Regions from separate parts of the Streptosporangium sp. DT93 genome, predicted to be linked through region 2. Evidence: riboswitches for the same ligand, from Rfam matches in the RefSeq annotation. Region 2 holds a riboswitch; the other holds the start of a gene.
What was found. Region 2 has a riboswitch for glycine ahead of gcvP (aminomethyl-transferring glycine dehydrogenase). Riboswitches for the same ligand answer to the same signal wherever they lie in the genome.
Positions count from the first base shown of each region.

Region 1: it holds a riboswitch for glycine, as region 2 does, so the genes downstream of both, gcvT (glycine cleavage system aminomethyltransferase GcvT) here and gcvP (aminomethyl-transferring glycine dehydrogenase) in region 2, are expected to answer to the same signal.

Region 1 is NZ_JBNCLF010000007.1:236,868-248,735, reverse strand. Features, by position in the region: tRNA gene ACLQ2R_RS18105 (tRNA-Leu) at 121-193, opposite strand; gene bcp (thioredoxin-dependent thiol peroxidase) at 717-1,181, opposite strand; gene ACLQ2R_RS18095 (DUF3618 domain-containing protein) at 1,293-1,625, shown strand; gene ACLQ2R_RS18090 (amino acid deaminase/aldolase) at 1,647-2,840, opposite strand; gene ACLQ2R_RS18085 (DUF6286 domain-containing protein) at 2,990-3,661, shown strand; gene ACLQ2R_RS18080 (hypothetical protein) at 3,886-6,039, opposite strand; gene ACLQ2R_RS18075 (L-serine ammonia-lyase) at 6,208-7,584, opposite strand; gene gcvH (glycine cleavage system protein GcvH) at 7,658-8,050, opposite strand; gene gcvT (glycine cleavage system aminomethyltransferase GcvT) at 8,047-9,138, opposite strand; glycine riboswitch at 9,172-9,267, opposite strand; glycine riboswitch at 9,268-9,366, opposite strand; gene ACLQ2R_RS18060 (gamma-glutamyl-gamma-aminobutyrate hydrolase family protein) at 9,535-10,230, opposite strand; gene ACLQ2R_RS18055 (3-oxoacyl-ACP reductase) at 10,275-11,039, opposite strand; gene ACLQ2R_RS18050 (aldehyde dehydrogenase family protein) at 11,044-11,868, opposite strand, start outside.
Region 2 is NZ_JBNCLF010000025.1:73,366-85,233, reverse strand. Features, by position in the region: gene ACLQ2R_RS35250 (enoyl-CoA hydratase/isomerase family protein) at 1-172, shown strand, start outside; gene ACLQ2R_RS35245 (SRPBCC family protein) at 328-756, opposite strand; gene ACLQ2R_RS35240 (acyl-CoA dehydrogenase family protein) at 826-2,007, opposite strand; gene ACLQ2R_RS35235 (class I SAM-dependent methyltransferase) at 2,163-2,771, opposite strand; gene ACLQ2R_RS35230 (CDP-alcohol phosphatidyltransferase family protein) at 2,939-3,535, shown strand; gene ACLQ2R_RS35225 (sugar phosphate nucleotidyltransferase) at 3,539-6,040, shown strand; gene ACLQ2R_RS35220 (FHA domain-containing protein) at 6,440-6,952, shown strand; gene ACLQ2R_RS35215 (MerR family transcriptional regulator) at 6,979-7,629, shown strand; gene ACLQ2R_RS35210 (bifunctional nuclease family protein) at 7,708-8,178, shown strand; gene ACLQ2R_RS35205 (MerR family transcriptional regulator) at 8,323-8,943, shown strand; glycine riboswitch at 8,959-9,050, shown strand; gene gcvP (aminomethyl-transferring glycine dehydrogenase) at 9,225-11,868, shown strand, end outside.

The DNA.
Region 1 (11,868 bases), on a different contig from region 2:
GGTGTTCCCGGCGGTGCGCGTTCCGCGCCTTCGCGGGTCCCCGCGGGGAACACGCCGCCGGGCGACAGGGCCTGCCGGAGCCTTCCGGCCCCGCACCGTCGACGGCCGTGAATTCTTCTGTAGGGCCGTCGGGATTCGAACCCGAACTGGCACGGACCTAAACCGTGTGTCTCTGCCGTTGGACTACGGCCCCTGGAGTTTCCCCGCGCGTTTCTCCGCCGTGAACCACGATTCGGGCCGAGAGAACGGGGGATTTCTTTTCTTTTGTCGGCCGGCCGCCATTGATGCGGTGAACGTTCGGTGTCGATTCCCGGCCGCGCCGAACGTGTTCGATCCTACATCCCGTGCGCCCCCACGGCATCCCCATTACGATCAGGAGGCCCCTGAGCTGCGCGGGATCCGCCGTCGGCCCCACGGACGGGAACCCGTTCCGGACGGCGACGGCACAGTGAGGCTTTCCCCGGCGGGGAACGGCCCCGTGAAAGCGGGACGTGTCATTGTGAAGCGCGGCGGCCGACGGCGAGGCGGGTGCGGTCGTCGCTCACGGGATGACGCCGACATGGCACGGGCCGGGGCTCCCCGGGCATTCCAGAGCATTCCCGGGTATTTCACGTGTGCGACGCGTATTCGACGGCACGCCCCGGGATCGTACGACGGATTCGACGATTCCCGGGGCCCGCTCACGTCGTGTCACATGACGCGGATGACGCGGACGGTCAGCCGAGGCCGAGCTCGCGGCGGAGGCGGGCCACGTGGCCGGTCGCCTTCACGTTGTAGAGGGCCTTCTCGACCTTGCCGTCGGCGTCGACGACGAAGGTGGAGCGGATGACCCCCATGGTGGTCCTCCCGTACATCGTCTTCTCGCCGTAGACGTCGTAGGCCCGGTGGACCTCCAGGCCGGGGTCCGACAGGAGCGGGAAGGTCAGGGCGTCGTGCTCGGCGAACTTCGCGAGCTTGGCCGGGGTGTCCTTCGAGACGCCGAGGACGGCGACCCCGGCCGAGGTCAGGGAGTCGAGGCTGTCGCGGAAGTCGCAGGCCTGCTTCGTGCAGCCCGGGGTCATCGCGGCGGGGTAGAAGTAGAGGATGACGCGCCTGCCGCGGTAGGCCTCCAGCGACACGGTGGTGCCGTCGGCGGCGGGAAGCGTGAAGTCCGGGGCGGCGTCGCCCGGCTCGAGTTTCATGATGGTCCTCCGAGGAATGGTTCCCGGGTCAACCTACCGGCCCGCCCGAAGTGCCGAGGGTGGACAGGACCTGACAGACTGATCGACGTCGAGGTGTAGGGGAGGACAGCCATGGCGGACACCGATCCCGCGGAGCTGGAACGGCAGATCGAGCGCACACGTGCGGAGTTGGCGCAGACGGTGGACGCCATCGCGGACCGGGTGAGCCCCAAGCGGGTCGCGGAGCGTGGCGTGGCGAAGGTCAGGGCGAACGCGGAGCACCTGGTCGCGCAGGTCGGTGACCTGGTGAGCGGTGCGGCCGGGCCGAAGCCGGTGCGGGTCGCCGGCGAGCCGGACGACCTGTGGGAGGAGGACCGGCCGGATCTGGCGCCGGTCCTGATCGGAGTGGGGGCGGCGCTGGCGCTCGGCGCGATCATCATGCTGTGGAGGCGTCGCAACCGCTGACGGACACGTTCGGCGCGGGGGTCAGAGGAAGGCGTGGCCCTCGCCCCGGTAGGTGGGGACCTCGTCGGCGATCCCGTCCTCCTCGATCAGGTGCAGGCTGGTGAAACGCTCGCAGAGCTCACCGGCCTTGGCGTGCCGGAACCAGACCCGGTCGCCGGGGCGCAGGTCCTCGGCGGCCTCCCCGATCAGGGGGGTCTGGACCTCCCCGGCCCCCTCGTCGGGGTCGTAGCGCAGCCCGTACGGCAGGTAGGGCTGGGGCAGGCGGTCCCGGCCGGGAGGCCCGGAGGCGGTGTAGCCGCCGCCGAGGACCGTGACCACGCCCGGGGCGGGACGGCGCACCACCGGCAGCGCGAACAGGGCGGCGGGCCTGCCGGTGAAGTTGCGGTAGAAGTCGAACAGGCGGGGGTGGAAGAAGCCGGAGCCCGCGGTGATCTCGGTGACGGCACGCTCCCTCGCGGTCTTCTCGATGCTGCCGGTGCCGCCGCCGTTGACGAACTCCAGGTCGGCGACCTGGCGCACGGCCTGGACGATCCGGCCCCTGCGGGTGATCAGCTCGCGCTGGGAGCGGGACTGCATCCAGCGGACGGCCCGGGCGCGGGCGGGCCTGCCGGGCAGGTCGTCGCCGACCCCGGCGATCTGCGCCTCGTACGCCATCACGCCCACCAGGCGGAAGCCCGGCCGTTTCGCGATCTCGGTGGCCAGGTCGACGGCCTGGCCGATGTCGCGGACGGGGGAGCGGCGCACGCCGGCCCGGAACCGGCCGCCGAACGCGAGGTAGCCCGCGTCGACGTCCAGGCAGACCCGGATCTCCTGGCGGTCGCGGACCCCGGCCACGGCGGCCTCGATGAGGTCGAGCTGCTCGTCCCGGTCCACCATGACGGCGATCTCCTGGGCGACGCGCGGCGTGGCGGCCAGCTCGGCGAGCGCGGCGCGGTCCGCGGTGGGGTAGGCGACCAGGACGTCCCGCATCCCGGTGGAGACCAGCCAGAGGGCCTCGGGGAGGGTGAAGGCCATGATCCCGGCGTAGCCGTCCATGGCGAGGATCCGCTCCAGCACGGCCCGGGAACGGACGGACTTGCTGGCGATCCTGATCGGCTTGCCCGCCGCCCGCCGGGCCATCGCCGCCGCGTTGGCGCGCAGCGCGGGCAGGTCGACGACGGCGAAGGGGGGATCGAGGTGGGCGGTGAGCCGGTCGTAGCGCTGGCGGTCGTCCATGTCCGCAGGATAACCCGGCGACAACGAATATGAGTAATGTTCACATTGTCTCCGGGGTGATCAATTCTCCCGCCGGGGAGGGCACAGGAACGGGCAAGTGGGCGGGGGAACTCCCGTCCGGGGCGGCCGGGGCGCGTACATCTGAACGAATGACGACTACTCTCCAGGACATCCTGGCGGGCTCGGGGAGCGGTGGCGGCTCGGGGAGCGGCGGCTCGGCAGGTGGCGGCGCGGCCGGCAAGGCCGCGGGCGAGCAGTTCCAGGAGGTACGCCGCAGGTCGCTGCGGCTGCTGCGGCCGGGCAGGACCCCGGCTGGCGTCCCCGCGGCCCTGACGGCGTCCGCGCTGCTGTCGCTCTCGGCCTCGACGACGGTGGGCCTGCTGATGGGGTCGCCGGTCGCGCGGGAGCCCTACCGGCTGCTCGTCGAGGGGCCGGGCTCGTGGAGGTGGTCCGATCCCGCCGTCCTCGCCGTCGCGGCGCTCGCCATGGCGGCGGGCCTGGCGATGCTCGCCCTCGCCGTCCTGCCGGGACGGCCGCGGCTGGTCCCGCTGGAGCCGGGCGACCCGCACCTGGTGATCGGCATCACCCGGTCCGGTCTCCGCCGCACGCTGCGGGAGGCCGCCGAGTCGGTGGAGGAGGTGAACCGGGCCCGGGTCCGCCTCGCCTCGCGGGTCGTCGAGGTCACGGTCTTCACCGGCGCGGAACGGACCGGGCCGGTCCTGCGCCGGGTGGGCACCGCGGTGGGCGACCGCCTGGCGGGCCTGGGCTCGATGTACGGCGGCGACGTCACGGTGCGGCTGTGCCGCCGGGGGAGCAGGTGAGGCCGTACGCGGGCAACCGGATCGGCCTGGCCGCCACCGGCGCGGCGCTCGGCTGCGCCGGGCTGTACGCCTTCCTGCGGGGACGCGGCGACCTTCCCGGCCACCGCCCGGACACCCGGCTCGCGCACCGCGGCCTTCCCGGATGGCTGGCCGAGCACCCCTGGCAGGGGTGGCTGGCCGCACTGACGCTGACGGTGCTGGCGGTCCTGGCGGTGCGGTGGCTGCTACACGCCCTGGGGTGGGGACGGTGCGGCAGGCGGGCCGGGACGGGGACGGCCGTGCTCGGTGTTGCCCTTAAAGAAGTCGAAGGGCTCACCCGGGTCGGGGTCAGGCACGTACGGGACGAGCGGCTGCGCGTCACCGTGTGCTGCGCCCCGGGGACCGATGTCGGCAAGCTGGTGGCGCGGCTCAACCGGGACGCGGTGGGGAAGGTCCGACGGGCGCTCGGGGAGGTAGAACTCGGCGTGCTGGTCCGGCTGCACGTCCGGCGTCGCTGAGGCCCGGTAGGACCCGCCGTACCCGCCGTAGGACCCGTTGTGCGAGCCCCCGTGGGGCCCGCCGCCGGTCTCGTCGTGGGCCTGCCTGCCGAAGAGCGGCGCCCCGTACGCTCCCTGCGGGCCGTGTCCCGGCATCGCCCCGGCGATCCCTCCGGTCCCGCCGTACGCTCCCGGCGACCCCTCCGCGGTGCCGCCCTCGTGGTGGGCCACCTCGTGGACGGGGCTGGCGTACACTGGCCGGCCGGACGCCCAGCGGTGGTCCTCCGCCCCGTCGTACGGCGCCTGGTCGTCCGGCCCTGTCGTGTCGGGGTCGCCCCCGGGGCCGTCCCCGGGATCCGTCCCGGCGTCGTCGTGCGGGTGGCCGGGCCCTCCCGGGGCGCGCTCCCGCTCGTGTCGCTCCTCCTGCCGCTCCTCGTGCCGCCGGGAGCCGAAGGCGAGCCCGGCGGCCAGGCAGAGCAGCGGGAGGGCGGGCACGACGTAGCGGTGGTCGAAGGCGGCGATGAACGGCGGCAGCACCAGCAGCACGGTCCCGGCCGTCCACGGCAGCAGCACCGCGCCGCCGAGCCGCCGCGGCCGCCGCAGCACGCCGACCAGCCCGACCAGGCAGATCAACGCGAGATAGGGACCCCGTACGTAGCCGTACTCCTGGTAGCCGCGCAGCAGCCCCGCGTACGGCTCGACCAGGACCGGCGCCCCCGAGGCGCCCTGGTAGGCCACGGTGAGCTCCTCGGCGGTCCTGCCCTGCGAGGCGGTCCCGGCGGGGAAGGGCCGGGCGCTGCCGGGGAAGACGTAGGCGCTCTGCGGCCCGGGGACCGGGTAGACGCGCCGGTCCCAGTCGAAGATGTGGGCCACGTCCGCCAGGCCGGTCCGCAGGAAGTCCACGGGCTGGGCCATGACGGCCCGGGTGGCGAAGGCCCCGGCGAGGGCGTCGCGTTCGGCCCAGCTCCCCTTGACCTTGTTCAGCGGCGAGTCGCCGTCCCAGATGTAGAGCGGCGGCGCCTTGCGCGCGTCCCGCGGCTCGGCGGGGCACAGGGCGGCCTCGGGGCCGGGCGGCCGGATGACGGCGCAGTCGGCGAAGGTCATCGTCCGCGCCCACAGGAACGCGTTCCCCCGGGTCAGCCCGTAGGTGCCGTGCTCGGAGGCGAACCAGGCCGCGTACCCGCCCAGGCCGATCGCGGCGGTCAGCGTGGTCGCGGCGACCGCCCGCCACCCGGCGCGGCGGACCGTCAGGCAGACCGCCACGACGGCGATCAGCGCCAGCCCCACGGTCCGGGTGACGGTCGCCGCGGCCAGCAGCGCGCCGGCCGTCGCCGCGACCCACGTCGCGGGGCGCCGCCGCCACAGCAGCAGCGTGACCGCCACCACCGCCAGGAACTGGAAGAGCAGGTCGGCCATGACGAGGTGTTCGAGCTGGACCTGGTGGACGTCGAGCAGCACCGGCAGCGCGGCCAGCGTCGCCCCCCATCCCGGCAGCCCGCCCAGCCTGCGCAGCAGCAGGTAGACGCAGACGGCCACGGCCAGCCCCAACAGGTGCTGGACGACGACCACGGCCTGGACGCTGGAGAGCGGCTTGAGGATCCACAGGAACAGCGCGTACCCGGAGGGACGGGACTCCAGGGGGCGCGGGGAGAGCCCGGCGTTCAGGTAGACGAAGGAGTCGGCCCAGAACCACAGGGCCGGGCGGTAGCCGAGCACGGCCAGCGCGCGCACCCCGCCACCGGCCAGCAGGGCGAGCAGGAAGACCCGGTGCGAGACCAGCAGGCGCAGCACCCGCCGGCCCCGGGAGGGGGTGGCCGGACCGGAACGGCGGGAGGGGCTCACCGCGTGCGTTCCCGTCACCACCACGACCTCCATCGTCCCGCGGATGAGGTCACCCAGCATAGGCGTGGTGCCGCGGACTGCCCTACGGGATGCGAGATTTGGTGTCGATCGGGACATAAGGAACGGAAGGGGCCGCGACGCGGCGGCCCCGTTCAGCACTCGACGACGTTCACCGCGAGTTCCGCACGTCGGTCTCGCGCCGGTCCCGCCGGGCGAGCCGGTCCCATTTCAGCACTCGATGACGTTCACCGCGAGCCCGCCGCGGCTGGTCTCCTTGTACTTGTCGAGCATGTCGCGGCCGGTGTCGCGCATCGTCTTGATGGCCTTGTCCAGCGAGACGAAATGGCGGCCGTCGCCGCGCAGCGCCATCCTGGCCGCGGCGATGGCCTTGATGGCGGCGAGCGCGTTGCGCTCGATGCACGGGATCTGCACCAGCCCGCCGATCGGGTCGCAGGTCAGGCCCAGGTTGTGCTCGATGCCGATCTCGGCGGCGTTCTCCACCTGCTCGGGGGTGCCGCCCATCACCTCGGTGAGCCCGGCCGCGGCCATCGAGCAGGCCGAGCCGACCTCGCCCTGGCAGCCGACCTCGGCGCCGGAGATCGAGGCGTTCTCCTTGAACAGCACGCCGATCGCCCCCGCGGTCAGCAGGAAGCGGATCACGCCCTCGTCGTCGGCGTCGGGCGTGAAGCGGTCGTAGTAGGTGAGCACGGCGGGGACGATGCCGGCCGCGCCGTTGGTGGGGGCGGTGACGATCCGCCCGCCCGCGGCGTTCTCCTCGTTGACCGCCAGCGCGAACAGCGACACCCAGTCCATCGTCTGCAGCGAGTCCTTCTCCTGCGTCTCGCTGCGCAGCTGCCGGTGGAGCTGGTGGGCGCGGCGGCGCACCTTCAGGCCGCCGGGCAGCACGCCCTCCTTGCCGATGCCCCGGTTCACGCACTCGGTCATGACGTGCCAGAGGGTGAGCAGCCGCTCGCGGATCTCGGCCTCGCTGCGGCCGAAGGCCCGCTCGTTCTCCAGCATCAGCCCCGAGATCGACAGCCCGGTCTCGGCGCACCGGGCGAGCAGCTCGGCGGCCGTGCCGAACGGGTGGGGCACGACCGTGTCGTCGGGCTTGATCCGGTCGGCGCCGGTGGCGTTCTCGTCCACCACGAAACCGCCGCCCACCGAGTAGTAGACCCGCTCGCGGAGCGTCTCGCCCGACTCCGACAGGGCGGTGAAGCGCATGCCGTTGGGATGGCCGGGCAGCGAGATCTTGCGTTCGAAGACGAGGTCCTCGCCGACGACGAAGGGGATCTCGTGGGAGCGGTAGAGGGTGACGGTGCCGGACTCGCGCATGGCGGCCAGCCGCTCGTCGACCGTGTCGATGTCGACCAGCTCGGGCTTCTCACCGGACAGGCCGAGCATCACGGCCTTGTCGCTGCCGTGTCCCTTGCCGGTCAGCCCGAGCGAGCCGTACAGGACGGCGCTCACCCGGGCGGTCTTCTCCAGGAGCCCGTCGCGGTGCAGGCCGCGGGCGAACCTGTGGGCCGCGGCCATCGGGCCGCCCGTGTGCGAGCTGGACGGGCCGATTCCGACCTTGAAGAGATCGAAGACGCTGATCGTCATCTGGGTCCTTCCAGCGTGGGCGGCCACGCGCGCCCGGGGACGCGCGTGGCCCGGGTGTGACGGAGCGGGAGGTTCAGGACTCGCCCGAGGTGAGCGCGGCGTACTCCTCCGGCGACAGCAGGTCGTCGGCGGAGCCCTCCAGGCGGATGCGGAACAGCCAGCCCTCCCCGTAGGAGTCGGCGCCGACCAGCGAGGGGTCGTCCACGGCGGTCTGGTTGACCTCCACGATCTCACCGCTGACCGGTGTGAAGATGTCGCTCACCGACTTGGTCGACTCGACCTCGCCGACGGTGTCGCCGGCGGTGACCGTGCTGCCGACCTCGGGGATGATCTGCACGTAGACCACGTCCCCCAGCGCCTCGGCGGCGTAGGCGGTGATCCCCACGGTGAGGGTCAGGCCGTCATCCACTCCTGAGACCCACTCGTGTTCCTTGGTGTAGTGCAGGTCCTCGGGAATGCTGCTCATTGTGTCCTCCTGTAGAAAGGCAGTGCGACGACCTCGACCGGTTCGCGGCTGCCCCGGATGTCGACGGCCAGTCCCGACGACAGGCCGTTGTCCACGTAGGCCATGGCGATGGGCCTGCCCAGCGACTGCGAGGGCGCTCCGCTGGTGACCTCCCCGACGACCGCGCCGTCGGCGGCGGCCACCACCGGATACCCGTGCCGGGGCACCCGGCGGCCGTTCGTGACCAGGCCGACCAGGCGGCGGCCCGGCGGGACGTCCCTGAGGGGTTCGAGGGCGGCCCGGCCGACGAAGTCGCCCGGCTTGTCAAACCTCACCACACGGCCCAGCCCGGCGTCGAACGGGGTCAGCGCGGCCGAGAGCTCGTTGCCGTAGAGCGGCATGCCCGCCTCCAACCGGAGGGTGTCACGCGCGGACAGGCCGGCCGGGATCAGCCCGTGCGAGGCGCCGGTCTCGCTGATGGCGCACCAGATCGCCTCGGCGTCCCCGGACGCGACGAACAGCTCGAACCCGTCCTCACCGGTGTACCCGGTACGGGCGATGAGCGCCTCGCGGCCCGCGACGGAGGCGGGCAGGCCCGCGTAGTACCTGAGCCCGCCCAGGTCGGCGTCGGTCAGGCCGGCCAGGATCTCCGCCGAGCGCGGGCCCTGGATCGCGACCAGCGCGTACCCCTCGGAGCGGTCATCGGTCACGGCGTCGAAGCCCTTGGCGCGGCCGGCCAGTTCGGCGGCGACGCGCGGGGAGTTGGAGGCGTTGGCGACGACCATGAACTCCTCGGGGGCCAGCCGGTAGACGATCAGGTCGTCCAGCACGCCGCCCTCGGTGTCGACGATCATCGTGTAGCGGGCGCGGCCGGGCTCCAGCGCGGACAGGTGGCCGACCAGCGCGTAGTCGAGCGCCTCGGCGGCCTGCGGGCCGGTCACGAAGATCTCGCCCATGTGGGAGAGGTCGAACAGGCCGGCCGCCCGGCGGACCGCGTTGTGCTCGACGGACTCGCTGCCGTAGCGGAGCGGCATCAGCCAGCCCGCGAAGTCGGTCAGCGTCGCGCCGAGAGCCTCGTGCACGCCGCGCAACGGCGTAGATCGGGACATGTGCACACCTCAGGCAGGGGACAGATGAGATCATCCTCCCCCTCTGTCATGGGTGCCTGAGAGTTTCATCCGGTTTTTGCCCGGACTTTCACCTTCGGCGAGGCCACGGGGCCTGCTTTCCAGAGAGCACCTACCCGCACGGTCCTTTGCCTTGAGAGGTTCGCGGGGAGGGCTTGCTCCTTCAGGGGTCCTGGCCTGGATGTCAGGACGCTCTCCCGCGCGGGATTCATCGGTGTCACCGCCACCCTAACCGCCCGCACCGTCCGAGCGGAATCCCCCGCCCCGGCCGGCTCCCGTGTCAGGGGGCGCCGGTGTCCCGAGGCCGGTGCTCGGCGCAGTCCACGCGCAGCTCGGCGTCCCCGAAGGGGGGGGCGAGTCTCTGCCCGGTCGGGCCGGTCAGGGGGCGGCGTGCCGGACCAGGGCCTCGAACAGGGCCGACTCGTCGTCGGCCTCGGGGTGCCACTGGACGGCGACGGCGAACGGGTGGTCGTCCAGCTCCACGGCCTCGATCGTGCCGTCCTCGGCGTGGGCGGTCACGGTCAGGCCCTCGCCCGGCCGGTCCAGGGCCTGGTGGTGGTAGTGGGCCACGTCCACGGTGTCGGTCCCGAAGACCTTCGACGTCCGGCTGCCGGGGGCCAGGCGCACCGGCATCCTGCCGTGGCTCCCGGGTGCCGGGGCGTGCCCGGAGTGGCCGACCACGTCGGGCAGGTGCTGGTGCAGGGTGCCGCCCAGGGCGACGTTCAGGATCTGCATGCCCCGGCACACCCCCAGGAAGGGCAGGCCCCGCTCCAGCGCCGCCCGGACCAGGTCCAGCTCGGCGTCGTCGCGGAACGGCCGGACGTGACCGGTCCTGGCGTGCGGCTCCTGCCCGTACCGCTCCGGGCCGACGTCCCCGCCACCGGCCAGGATCAGCCCGTCCAGCCGCTCCACCAGCGGCGCGGGCTCGCCGGCCGGGGGCAGGATCACCGGCTGCCCGCCCGCGCGGGCCACGTGGTCGACGTAGTCGTAGGGCAGCAACGCCGTCGTCGTCTCCCACACGGTGAACCGGGCGGGCTCGACGTAACAGGTGATGCCGATGACGGGACGGGACATGATCTTTTGCCTTACCTTGCTCTTTCCCGGAAACCCGGGATGTTCTACAGCGGGGTGACGTACGCACCGGAGATGCCGCCGTCCACCAGGAACTCCGAGCCGGTGATGAAGCTGGCGTCGTCCGAGGCGAGGAACGCCACCGCGGCGGCGATCTCGGAGGCCTCGGCGAAGCGCCCCAGCGGGACGTGCACCAGGCGGCGCTGGGCCCGCTCGGGGTCCTTGGCGAACAGCTCCCGCAGCAGCGGCGTGTTCACCGGCCCCGGGCAGAGCGCGTTCACCCGGATGCCCTCCCGGGCGAACTGCACGCCCAGCTCGCGCGACATGGCCAGCACCCCGCCCTTGGAGGCGGTGTAGGAGATCTGGCTGGTCGCCGAGCCCATCACGGCCACGAACGACGCGGTGTTGACGATCGACCCCTTGCCCTGGCGCCGCATGTACGGGATGGCGTACTTGCAGCACAGGTAGACCGAGGTGAGGTTGACCTCCTGGACCCGGCGCCAGGCGTCGATGCCGGTCTCCAGGATCGAGTCGTCCTCCGGCGGTGAGATGCCCGCGTTGTTGAACGCGACGTCCACGCTGCCGTAGGTGTCGAACGCGGTCCTGAACACCCGGTCCACGTCGTCCTCGACGGTCACGTCGGCCCTCACGAACAGCCCGCCGACCTCGGACGCGGCGGCCGAACCGGTCGCCTCGTCCAGGTCCACGCAGACGACGCGGGCGCCCTCCTCGGCGAACCGGCGCGCGGTGGCCAGGCCGATCCCGCTTCCGGCGCCGGTGATCACGGTCACCCGGTCCTGCAGACGCTGCATCGCTTTACCCCTCCTCGGAGATGAAGACGTTCTTGGTCTCGGTGAACGCCGCCAGCGCGTCCGGTCCCAGCTCACGGCCGAGCCCCGACTGCTTGAAGCCGCCGAACGGCGTCCAGTAGCGGACGCTGGAATGCGAGTTGACGCTGAGGTTGCCCGCCTCGACCGCCCGGGCCACCCGCAGCGCCCGGCCGACGTCACGGGTCCAGATGGACCCGCTCAGCCCGTACGGGGTGTCGTTGGCGATCCGTACCGCGTCGGCCTCGTCGTCGAACGGCACCACCGACACCACCGGCCCGAAGATCTCCTCGGTGAACGCCCGGTCGCCGGTCGAGCGCGGGGTCAGGACGGTCGCCGGGTACCAGAACCCCGGCCCCTCGGGGCACGATCCCCGCAGGTGGGGCGGCTCGGTGACGTAGGAGGCGACCCGCTCGCGGTGCTCGGCGCTGATCAGCGGGCCCATCTCGGTGCCCTCCTCGCGCGGGTCGCCGACGCGGACGCCCAGCACCGCCTCGCCGAACCGGGCCATGAACTCCTCGTAGGCGCTCCGCTGGACCAGGATCCGCGAGCGCGCGCAGCAGTCCTGTCCCGCGTTGTCGAACACCGCGTACGGCGCGGTCGCCGCGGCCTTCTCCAGGTCGGCGTCGGCGAAGACCACGTTGGCGCTCTTGCCGCCCAGCTCCAGCGTGAGCCGCTTGACCTGCCCGGCGCAGACGGCGGCGATCTCCTTGCCCACCTCGGTCGACCCGGTGAACACGATCTTCGACACGCCGGGGTGCGCGACCAGCCGGGCGCCCGCGACCTCGCCCTCACCGGGCAGGACCTGGAGCAC
Region 2 (11,868 bases):
GGGCTCGGCCGAGGCGATCCGGCTGACCAAGTACTCCCTCAACAACTGGCTCCGCCTGGCCGGTCCCTCCTTCGACGCCTCGCTGGCGATGGAGTTCCTCGGGTTCACCGGCCCGGACGTCGCCGAGGGGGTGCGCGCCCTGCGCGAGAAGCGCCCGCCGTCCTTCGGCTGAGCGGGTTCACGCGCGGGTCCGTACGCGGGTCCGGACGTCGTGCGCGCGGCTCAGGCCGCGACGACGACACGACGGTGGGAGAAGCCGCCGTCCGGACGTCGTGCGCGCGGCTCAGGTGCCGTGCGCACGCCCTGGGGCCACGTCCGGGTCCACGTTCACGCGCCGGGCCGGAACCTTCCGTGCAGGGCGGCCAGGCCGGGCTCGAAGACGCCCCTGACGACGACCTTGTCCAGCTTCGCCACGTCGTCGGCGGCGAAGGTGGCCGACCACTCCACGAACGCCCGGCCGCTGTCGGTGACCGGCGACACCCGGTAGACCGCGCGGTAGTCGCGCACCGGCAGCGGGGACTCGAGGATCTCGTACGTCGCCGAGCGCGAGTCGTCGTCGAGGGTGAGCAGGCGTTCCCTGTAGACGCCGCCGAGGCCCTCCAGCCTGCGCACCGTGCCCGGGCGGGAGCCGCCGCCCTCCTCGATCACGCACAGGTCGATCCCGGGCAGCCACTCGGCCAGGTTGCCGAAGTCCCTCATATACCCCCACACCTCGTCGGCGGAGGCGTCGACCACCGTGCTGGCGTACGTGGACATCGGCCACTCCCTCGTGCTCGCCCGGACCTGCCGACGGTGGTCATTCCCCCTGCCGCGCACGGCAACCGGTCAGAAACTGCGGGGGAGCCCGAGCACCTGGGTGGCCAGGTGGTTGAGCAGCAGCTCCTCGGTGACCGGGGCGACCCGGCCGATGCGGGCGTCGGCCAGCAGCCGGGCCACCGGGTACTCCAGCGAGTAGGCCATCCCGCCGTGCGTCTGGAAGGCGTGGTCGGCCGCCTCCCAGGCCGCCTGGGAGGCGGTCAGCTTGGCGATGTTGGCCTCGGTGCCGCACGGCAGCCCCCGGTCGAACAGCCAGGCGGCCTTGTAGAGCATCAGCCTGGCCAGTTCGATCTTCGCCTTGACCTGGGCGAGGGGGAAGGCGATGGCCTGGTTGGCGCCGATCGGGCGGCCGAAGACCTCGCGCTCCTTGGCGTACCTCACGGCCACCCGCAGCGCCACCTCGGCGCCGCCGAGCCCGGAGGCGGCGAGCAGGATGCGCTCGGGGTTGAGGATGTCCCACAGCACCCGGGCGCCCTGGTCGACCTCGCCCACCACGTTCCGCTCCGGCACCCGCAGCTCGTCGACGAAGACCATGTTGGAGGGGGTGGTGTTCGCCCCCATCTTCGGGATCGGCCGGAAGGACAGCCGCCCGGCGGCGACGGCCTCGGGGACGTTCACCAGCAGGACGGTCATGCCGTCGCTGCGGGGCCTGGCCTCCGCGGCCGGGACGGTCCGGGTGACCAGGAGCATCCAGGTGGCGCGCTGCACGCCGGTGATCCAGATCTTCTGGCCGGAGACGACGAACTCGCCGCCGTCGCGGCGGGCGAAGGTGGAGATGCCCAGGGCGTTGGACCCGGCGTCCGGCTCGGTCAGCGCGAAGCAGGTCTCCAGCTCGCCGGCGGCCATGGGGGGCAGCAGCTCGTCGCGCTGCCACGCGCTGCCGTGCCTGGCCAGGGTCAGCGCGCCGAACCCGGGGGTGAGCACGTAGGTGAAGGCCGAGCCTCCGGCCGAGCCGGAGGCCGAGAGGGTCTCGGTGGCCACGGCCAGCTCCAGCAGGCCCTGGCCGCCGCCCCCGTACTCCTCGGGAACGGCCAGGCCGAGCCAGCCGCCCTCCGCCAGGTCCCGCCAGACCTCCTCCGGCCAGCGCTTCTCGCTCTCGCAGCGCTGCCAGTAGTCCAGGTCGTAGCGGGCGCAGATGTCGCCCACGCCGCGCTGGACGGCGAGGGCGCTCTCCGGAAGGGTGAAGTCCACGTGATCAGCTCCGTTCTCGTTGCGGCCGCAATGATAGAACGAAGTTCGGTTCGTCTCCAGCGCGAAGACCTCCCCGCGACAGGGTCCCCACCGGCGGGCTCTCCCGCGGAGAGGTCACCCGCGTCGTCACGATCACCGGCGGCGGGAGCGCGACGTCAGGCCGGTGCGCCGGACGCCTGGCGGGGCCTGCGCGCGTGGTAGACGAAGGCGGGCGGCACGTTCCCCCACACCGTCCGCCCCAGGACGACCTCCTCGAACGTGTCCGACAGCCGCCTGCGGAAGCGCCGCGCCGGGGGCAGGCGCTTGGCGAAGCTGTAGGCGAAGGTGGTGAAGGCCGTGTTCGGCCCCATGGCCCCGGTGACCGCGTCCAGCAGCCGGGCCTGCGTCTCCTCGGAGAACGCCGCCCAGGGCAGCCCGCTCACGATCACGTCGGCCTCGGGCAGGCCGCGCTCCCGCAGCAGCTGCGGCAACCGCGCCGCGTCGTCGACCACGACGTCCACGCCCGGGTTCCTGGAGGCGAGGAACTCGGCCATGCTGGGATTGATCTCGACGGCCAGGTGGTGTCCACGCCCCCCCAGGCGGCGCTGGATCTCCGCGGTGAACGCCCCCGTGCCGGGGCCGAGCTCGACGATCACAGGGTCGCCCCGGTGCGGGACGGACGAGGTCACCGTCTCGGCGAGCCGCCGCGAGCTCGGTGCCACCGCCCCGACGGTTCCCGGCGAGCGGATCCACTGCCTCAGGAAGAGCGCGGTGTCATTGGTCATGCTGTGAAGGCTAAGGGGTGCGGCGGGACAAGCGACGCGTCATTACCGGTTATTTCGGTCATGCCGCGGCCATCGGCCCCGTCCCGCCCCGCCCCGGGCGGGCCGTACGGCCACGCGGTCCCGGCACGGGTAGGGTCGGGGATCAGGCGCGGGGAGGGAGACTGCCGGTGAATCCGGAGGCATCGGGAGCCGAAGATCGTATCTGGACGGTTCCCAACGCGTTGAGCCTGGCCAGGCTCCTGGGCGTGCCCGTCTTCCTCTGGCTGGTGCTCGGCCCGAAGGCCGACGGCTGGGCGGTCGCGCTGCTGATGCTGGCGGGCTTCTCCGACTGGCTGGACGGCAAGATCGCCCGCGCCTGGAACCAGACCAGCAGGCTCGGGCGGCTGCTCGACCCGCTGGCCGACCGGCTCTACATCCTGGCCACCCTGTTCGGCCTCGCCATGCGCGAGATCATTCCCTGGTGGCTGGCCCTGGCCATCCCGCTGCGTGACGTGATGCTGCTCGGCATCCCGCTCGTCCTGCGCCGTCTCGGGTACGGCCCGGCGTTGCCCGTGCACTTCCTCGGCAAGGCCGCGACCGCCAACCTGCTCTACGCCTTTCCCCTGCTCTTCCTCGCCTACCACGACCTGTGGTACGCCACGTTCGCCGGGATCGTCGGCTGGTCGCTGGCCATCTGGGGCACCGGCCTGTACTGGTGGTCGGGCGTGCTGTATTGGGTACAGGTGCGTCAGCTGGCACGCGAGGCCAAACGCCTTAAGAGGTGATCTGTGAAGGCCGTCGTCATGGCGGGCGGGGAGGGGACACGGCTCCGGCCGATGACCGCCAACCAGCCGAAACCCCTGTTGCCCGTGATCAACCGGCCGATCATGGAGCACGTGCTGCGCCTGCTGAAGCGGCACGGCTTCACCGAGACCGTGGTCACCGTGCAGTTCCTGGCCGCCCTGGTCCGCAACTACTTCGGTGACGGCGACGAACTCGGCATGAGCCTGTACTACGCCACCGAGGACGTCCCCCTGGGCACCGCCGGAAGCGTCAAGAACGCCGCCGACCGGCTCCGCGACGACCGCTTCCTGGTCATCTCCGGCGACGCGCTCACCGACATCGACCTGACCGACATGATCCGCTTCCACCGCGAGAACGGCGCGATGGTCACGATCGGGCTCAAGCGCGTCCCCAACCCCCTGGAGTTCGGCATCGTCATCGTCGACGACCGGGGCCGGGTGGAGCGCTTCCTGGAGAAGCCCACCTGGGGCCAGGTCTTCTCCGACACCGCCAACACCGGCATCTACGTGATGGAGCCCGAGGTCCTCGACGAGATCGCGGCCGGGGAGCCGGTGGACTGGTCGGGCGACGTCTTCCCCCGCCTGCTGGAGCGCGGGGCCCCGCTCTACGGCTACGTGGCCGACGGCTACTGGGAGGACGTCGGCACCCACGAGAGCTACCTCAAGGCCCAGGCCGACGTCCTGTCGGGGCGGGTCCGGGTGGACATCGACGCCTTCGAGGTCTCGCCCGGCGTCTGGGTCGCCGAGGGCGCCTCGGTGGACGCCGACGCCGTCCTGAAGGGCCCGCTCTACATCGGCGACTACGCCAAGGTCGAGGCCGGGGCGGAGCTGCGCGAGTACACCGTGCTGGGCAGCAACGCGGTGGTGCGGGAGGGGGCCTTCCTGCACCGCGCGGTCGTCCACGACAACGTCTACGTCGGGCCCAGCGCCCACCTGCGCGGCTGTGTGATCGGCAAGAACACCGACCTGATGACCGGGGCCCGGGTCGAGGAGGGCGCCGTCGTCGGCGACGAGTGCATCATCGAGGCCGAGGCGTACATCTCCTCCGGCGTCAAGATCTACCCGTTCAAGACCATCGAGGCCGGGGCGGTGATCAACAACAGCGTCATCTGGGAGCCGCGCGCCCAGCGCAACCTGTTCGGCCCGCGCGGGGTCTCCGGGCTGGTCAACGTGGAGATCACCCCCGAGCTGTGCGTACGGCTGGCCAGCGCCTACGCCACCACGCTGAAGAAGGGCGCCTCGGTCATCACCTCGCGCGACTCCTCCCGCGCCGCGCGGGCGCTGAAGCGGGCGGTGATCAGCGCCCTGAACGCCAGCGCGATCAACGTGCTCGACCTGGAGGCCTCCCCGCTGCCGGTGGCCCGCTTCCACACCGCCAGGGAGAAGGCGGTCGGCGGCATCGCGCTGCGCACCACCCCCGGCGACCCGCAGAGCGTCGACATCATCTTCATGGACGAGAACGGCGCGGACCTGTCCCCACCGGCCCAGCGCAAGCTGGACCGGGTCTTCTCCCGCCAGGAGTTCCGCCGCGCCTTCCCCGGCGAGATCGCCGAGCTGAGCTTCCCGGCCAGGTCGGTGGAGGACTACACCCACGAGCTGCTGCGCCTGGTGGACATCAGCGGGGTCCGCGACGCCGACATGAAGGTCGTGGTCGACTGCGCCGGCGGCACCTCCTCGCTGGTGCTGCCCAGCCTTCTCGGCCGGGTCGGGGTGGACGTGCTGACCGTCAACAACCGCCTGGACGACGCCTCGCCCACCGAGACCCTGGCCGAGCGACGGCGCGACCTGCAGCGCCTGTCGGAGCTGGTCAGCTCCTCCAGGGCGGCCTTCGGGGTGCGCTTCGACCCGGTGGGGGAGCGGGTGGCGCTGGTGGACGAGATGGGCCAGCTCATCAGCGAGGAGCGTGCCCTGCTGGTGGTGCTCGACCTGGTCGCGGCCGAGCGGCGCGGCGGCCGGGTGGCGCTGCCGGTCACCACCACCCGGGTGGCCGAGCAGGTCTGCAGGTTCCACGGCGTCCAGGCCGAGTGGACCGCCACCGCCATCGACGCGCTCACCGCCGCCGCCAGGGGCCCTGAGATGATCTTCGCCGCGGACGGGCGCGGGGGCTTCATCGTGCCGGAGTTCGGCCCCACCGTGGACGGCCTGGCGGTGTTCCTGCGCCTGCTGGGCCTGGTGGCCAGGACCCGCCTCTCGCTCAGCCAGATCGACGCCAGGATCCCCGAGGCCAGGCTGCTGCGCCGTACCGTGCCGACCCCGTGGGCGGCCAAGGGGGCGGTGATGCGCTCGGTCATCGAGGCCGCCGAGCACCACCTGATCGACACCACCGACGGGGTGCGGGTGGTCGCCGAGGACGGCGGCTGGGCCCTGGTGCTGCCCGACCCGACCGAGGCGGTCACCCACCTGTGGGCCGAGGGCTTCGACGTCGACTCCGCCCAGGCCATGATCGAACGCTGGGCGCGGGTGGTGGAAGAAGCCGCCGGCGGCTGACACGCCCGGAAGGACGGTCCCCGGAAGGACGGTCCCCGGAAGGACGGTTCCTGGAAGGCCGGTCCCCGGGTGAGCCGGTCTCCCCGCCCCGTCCGGAGGCCGACGGGACACCCCGGGAAACCCTGAAAAGGGATATGAAGTGCATTAAAGACTTTATCGGGCGTTGTGGACCGAGCGAATGCGACAAACACAGCGCGGCACCATGGACCGGGGACGTACCCCGCTGTAACTTTGTCACCGACCGTACCCGCGGTTCAGCGTCAGCCTTGACCTTCGCTTCTCATCACTGTATGTTGCGGCATTCGCAGTCTGAGAAATCCCTTGAGAAGCGAAGAAGCGAGGCGCGCGCATCACTGAGCACCGTTGCCGCGTCTTCGCGGTAGGAGGCCGAGCCGATCGATGCCGAGCGTCTACTGCACGCAGTGCGGTCATGCCAACCCTGAGGATGCCCGTTTCTGTTCTCGATGCGGGTCGCCGCTTACCAGGTCCGACACACCCGGAGACAGCACGTCGACGATCTCCCTCTCCGGGATCGAGGCCTACGAGGCGGAGACCGGGGAGACGCTCCTCGCCGAACGGCAGGCCGTGGAGCAGTTGCCTCCCGGCAGCGCGTTGCTGGTGGCGATGCGCGGCCCCAACGCCGGCAGCCGCTTCCTGCTCGACAGCGATCTCACCACCGTGGGCCGCCACCCCGAGAGCGACATCTTCCTCGACGACATCACGGTCTCGCGCCGCCACGTGGAGTTCTACCGGCGCGGCGGCGGGGTCTTCACCGTCCGCGACGTCGGCAGCCTGAACGGCACGTACGTGAACCGCGAGCGCATCGAGGAGGTCCCGCTCTACGGCGGCGACGAGGTGCAGATCGGCAAGTTCCGCCTGGTCTTCCTCACCCGCGGCGCCGCTGGAGGATGATGAGCTCGCAGGCCGCTCGTGCGCACATGGGCATCGGGGAGGTGCTCGCTCTCCTGCAGGGCGAGTTCCCCGATGTCAGCATCTCCAAGATTCGCTTCCTGGAGGGCGAGGGGCTGATCGAGCCGGAGCGCAGTCCCTCCGGGTACCGCAAGTTCACCTACGCCGACGTCGAACGCCTCCGCTACATCCTCGGCGAGCAGCGGGACCGCTACCTCCCGCTACGGGTGATCAAGGACCGGCTGGAGGCCGCCGACCGCGAGGAGCGCCCTGCGGCCCGGCCGCGGGCCGTCCCCGACGAGGGGCCGGGAGAGGTCCGTCTCACCCGCGAGGAGCTGCTGCGCGCCGCCGAGCTCGACGAGGACACCCTCGCCGAGCTGGAGGACTACGGGCTGCTGGCCGCCGTGGCCCGCTACTACGACGCCGAGGCGCTCGCCGTGGCCCGCAGCGTCGGCGCCCTGGCCGCCTTCGGCCTGCGCGCCCGCCACCTGCGGGCCGTCAGGGCCGCCGCGGAACGCGAGGCCGGGCTGGTGGAGCAGGCCGTGGCGCCCCTGCTGCGCCGCCGGGGACCGGGCGCGATCGACCGGGCCGACGAGACGGCCAGGGAGATCTCCGGCCTGTTGCTGGAATTGCACGCCTCACTCCTGCGTTCGGGCGTTCGTGGGGCACTGGGCCGGTGAGAACCTGACCAGGCACTCGTACCCCCACGAGTGTTACGTTGAACAAACCGGTCGGAATCCAGCGAAGCGGAGCAGCCCGTGTTGCAGATGGAGGTCGTGGGCGTTCGAGTCGAGATGCCCTCCAACCAGCCGATCGTCCTGTTGAAGGAGGCGCAGGGGGAGCGTTACCTGCCCATCTGGATCGGCATGACCGAGGCCACGGCGATCGCCATGGCCCAGGCCGAGGAGCCACCGCCTCGGCCGCTCACCCATGACCTGTTCAGGGACGTGCTCGACGGGCTCGGCGTCCGGCTGAACACGGTCAACATCGTCGCCCTGCGCGACGGGATCTTCTTCGCCGACCTGGTCTTCTCCAACGGGGTGGAGGTGAGCGCCCGTCCCTCCGACTCGATCGCCTTGGCACTGCGCACCGGCGCACGTATCTTCGCGAGCGAGGAGGTGGTCCGGGAGGCGGGGGTGATCATCCCCGACGACCAGGAGGACGAGGTGGAGAAGTTCAGGGAGTTCCTTGACACGATCACGCCCGAGGACTTCGGCCGCGCGGGGTAGGAATTTCGGTGCATTTACGCTTCACGACGCGCCGGGTGGGGTCGTTGACTGGACTTGGCCCCAGTTCTACGGTGCAAGTGAACCCCACGGCCGTGCGTAAACCCCCAGATCAGGCCGTGGGATGAGAGAAAGCCGGAGGTCCGCGTGGCGGTCAGCAGCGGCGAGGGTAGAAACGCCGATCAGGATGACCCGGAACGGCGCCAGTCGGCACGTCAGCGCGCGGGTGAAGAGGGTCTGCTGTTCGACGGGGAACCGGTGAACGTGCCCGCCGATCTCGGCTACCGGGGCCCGACGGCCTGTTCCGCGGCCGGGATCACCTACCGGCAGCTCGACTACTGGGCGCGCACCGGCCTGGTCGAGCCCACCGTGCGGGCCGCGCACGGCTCGGGCTCCCAGCGGCTGTACGGCTTCCGCGACATCCTGGTCCTCAAGGTCGTCAAGCGCCTCCTCGACACCGGCGTCTCCCTCCAGCAGATCCGCATCGCCGTCCAGCACCTGCGCGACCGGGGCGTCAACGACCTCGCCGGGATCACCCTGATGAGCGACGGGGTGAGCGTCTACGAGTGCACCTCGCCCGACGAGGTCATCGACCTGCTCCAGGGCGGTCAGGGAGTCTTCGGCATAGCGCTCGGACGGGTCTGGCAGGAGGTGGAGGGCTCTCTGGCGGATCTTCCCGGCGAACGTGCGGAGTCGGGCGGCGGCCCTTTAGGCGATCATCACGCGGATGAGCTGGCCCGCCGCCGCAGGGCGCGGCGAACCGGGTAAGCTCGGACTCGCCATTGACCCTGTGCGGGAGAGACCCCGGCACGGCCGGGGCGCCGAAGGAGCAACCTCCCCGGAATCTCTCAGGCACCCTGTACCGCACGGACGAGGCAACTCTGGAAAGCAGGCACGCCGGCCAGGTGTGCCTCACCGACGGTGCAAGCCTCCCTTTCCCGGGCAGGTGAAGCTCTCAGGTCGCGGCGGCAGCCGTGATGACAGAGGGGGAGACTCCGGCCGCACGCCCGCGCCCGGCGCCGGTCTCCACCCCGTCTGGGAGGCTTTCCATGACCGATCTGTCCCCGCTCGCAGAGCTCGCCGCCCCGCCGTTCGCCACCCGCCACATCGGGCCCGACGACGACCAGCAGGCCCGCATGCTGGAGGCCGTCGGATTCGCCTCCGTCGCCGACATGATCGCGGTGGCCGTGCCCGAGGCGATCCGCTCGGCCGGGCGGCTGAACCTGCCCCCGGCGGCCTCCGAGGCCGAGGCCCTGGCCGAGCTGCGCGTCCTGGCCGGGCGCAACACCGTGCTCACCTCGATGATCGGCCTGGGCTACCACGACACGATCACGCCCGCCGTCATCCGCCGCAACCTCCTGGAGAACCCGGGCTGGTACACCGCGTACACGCCCTACCAGCCGGAGATCTCCCAGGGCCGCCTGGAGGCCCTGCTGAACTTCCAGACCGTGATCTCGGACCTGACCGCCCTGGACGTGGCGGGGGCCTCCCTGCTGGACGAGGCCACCGCGGCCGCCGAGGCGATGACCCTGGCCCGGCGCGCGGGCCGCGGCCCGTCGAAGGTGTTCGTGGTCGACGCCGACGCGCTGCCGCAGACCAAGGCGGTGCTGCGCACCCGCGCCGAGCCGCTCGGCATCGAGCTCCTCGAGAGCGACCTGTCCGGCGAGCTGCCCGACTGCTTCGGCGTGCTCGTGCAGTACCCCGGCGCGAGCGGCAGGGTGCGCGACTTCCGCGCCGTGGCCGAGGCCGCCCACGCCCGCGGCGCCCAGGTGGTCGCCGCCGCCGACCTGCTCGCCCTCACCCTGCTGGCCGCCCCCGGCGAGCTCGGCGCCGACATCGCGATCGGCTCCTCGCAGCGCTTCGGCGTCCCGCTGGGCTTCGGCGGCCCCCACGCGGCCTACATGGCGGTCCGCGACGGCCTCCAGCGTCAGATGCCCGGCCGCCTGGTCGGCGTCTCCCAGGACGCCGACGGGCGCCCGGCGTACCGGCTCGCGCTGCAGACCCGCGAGCAGCACATCCGCCGGGAGAAGGCCACCAGCAACATCTGCACCGCGCAGGTCCTGCTCGCGGTGATCGCCGGCATGTACGCCGTGTACCACGGCCCCGAGGGCCTGCGCAGGATCGGCCGCCGCGTCCACCGGCACGCCGTGGTGCTGGCCGAGGGGCTGCGCCAGGGCGGCGTCGAGGTCGTGCACGACACCTTCTTCGACACCGTGCTCGCCCACGTCCCCGGCAGGGCCGCGGCGGTCGTCGCCACCGCCCTGGACAACGGGGTGAACCTGCGCCTGGTCGACGACGACCACGTGGGCGTCACCTGCGACGAGCGGACCGAGCTGCTGCACCTGGAGCAGGTCCTGGCCGCCTTCGAGGTGGGCGGGATCGTCCCGGCGGACCTGGACGCCGCCGCGCACGACGCGCTGCCCGCCGCGCTGGCGCGCACCGGTGACTACCTGACCCACCCGGTCTTCCACGCCCACCGCTCCGAGACGGCGATGCTGCGCTACCTGCGCCGCCTCCAGGACAAGGACGTCGCGCTCGACCGGTCGATGATCCCGCTGGGCTCCTGCACGATGAAGCTCAACGCGACCACCGAGATGGAGCCGATCACCTGGCCCGAGTTCGCCGGCCTGCACCCCTACGCCCCCGAGGAGCAGACCCGGGGCTACCTGGAGCTGATCGCCGAGCTGGAGCGCTGGCTGGCCGAGGTCACCGGCTACGACGCCGTGTCGCTCCAGCCGAACGCGGGCTCGCAGGGCGAGTTCGCCGGGCTGCTGGCGATCCGCGCCTACCACGCCGCGCGCGGCGAGTCCGAGCGCGACGTCTGCCTGATCCCCTCCTCCGCGCACGGCACCAACGCCGCCAGCGCCGTCATGGCGGGCATGCGGGTCGCCGTGGTGGCCTGCGACGACGAGGGCAACGTGGACGTCGGCGACCTGGTCGCGAAGATCGGCAAGCACCGCGACCGGCTCGCCGCGATCATGGTGACGTACCCGTCCACGCACGGCGTGTACGAGGAGACGATCGTCAAGGTCTGCGAGCTGGTGCACGAGGCCGGAGGGCAGGTCTACGTCGACGGCGCCAACCTCAACGCGCTGGTGGGCCTGGCCAGGCTCGGCGAGTTCGGCGCGGACGTCTCCCACCTCAACCTGCACAAGACCTTCTGCATCCCGCACGGCGGCGGCGGCCCCGGGGTCGGCCCGGTCGCGGTCCGCGCCCACCTCGCCGACCACCTGCCCGGCCACCCGCTGCGCGCGGGCGACGGCAAGGGCGTCGGCCCGGTCGCGGCCGCCCCGTACGGCTCGGCCGGCATCCTGCCCATCTCCTGGGCCTACATCCGGATGATGGGCGCCGACGGCCTCAGGGCGGCCACCGAGCAGGCCATCCTGTCGGCCAACTACCTGGCCCGCAGGCTCAGCCCGCACTACCCGGTCCTCTACACCGGCCGGGGCGGCCTGGTGGCCCACGAGTGCATCGTGGACCTGCGCCAGATCACCAAGGAGACCGGCGTGACCGTCGACGACGTGGCCAAGCGCCTGGTCGACTACGGCTTCCACGCGCCGACCATGTCCTTCCCCGTCGCCGGGACGCTCATGATCGAGCCGACCGAGAGCGAGGACCTGGCCGAGCTCGACCGGTTCTGCGAGGCGATGATCGCCATCCGCGGTGAGATCGCCAAGGTCGCCTCCGGCGCGT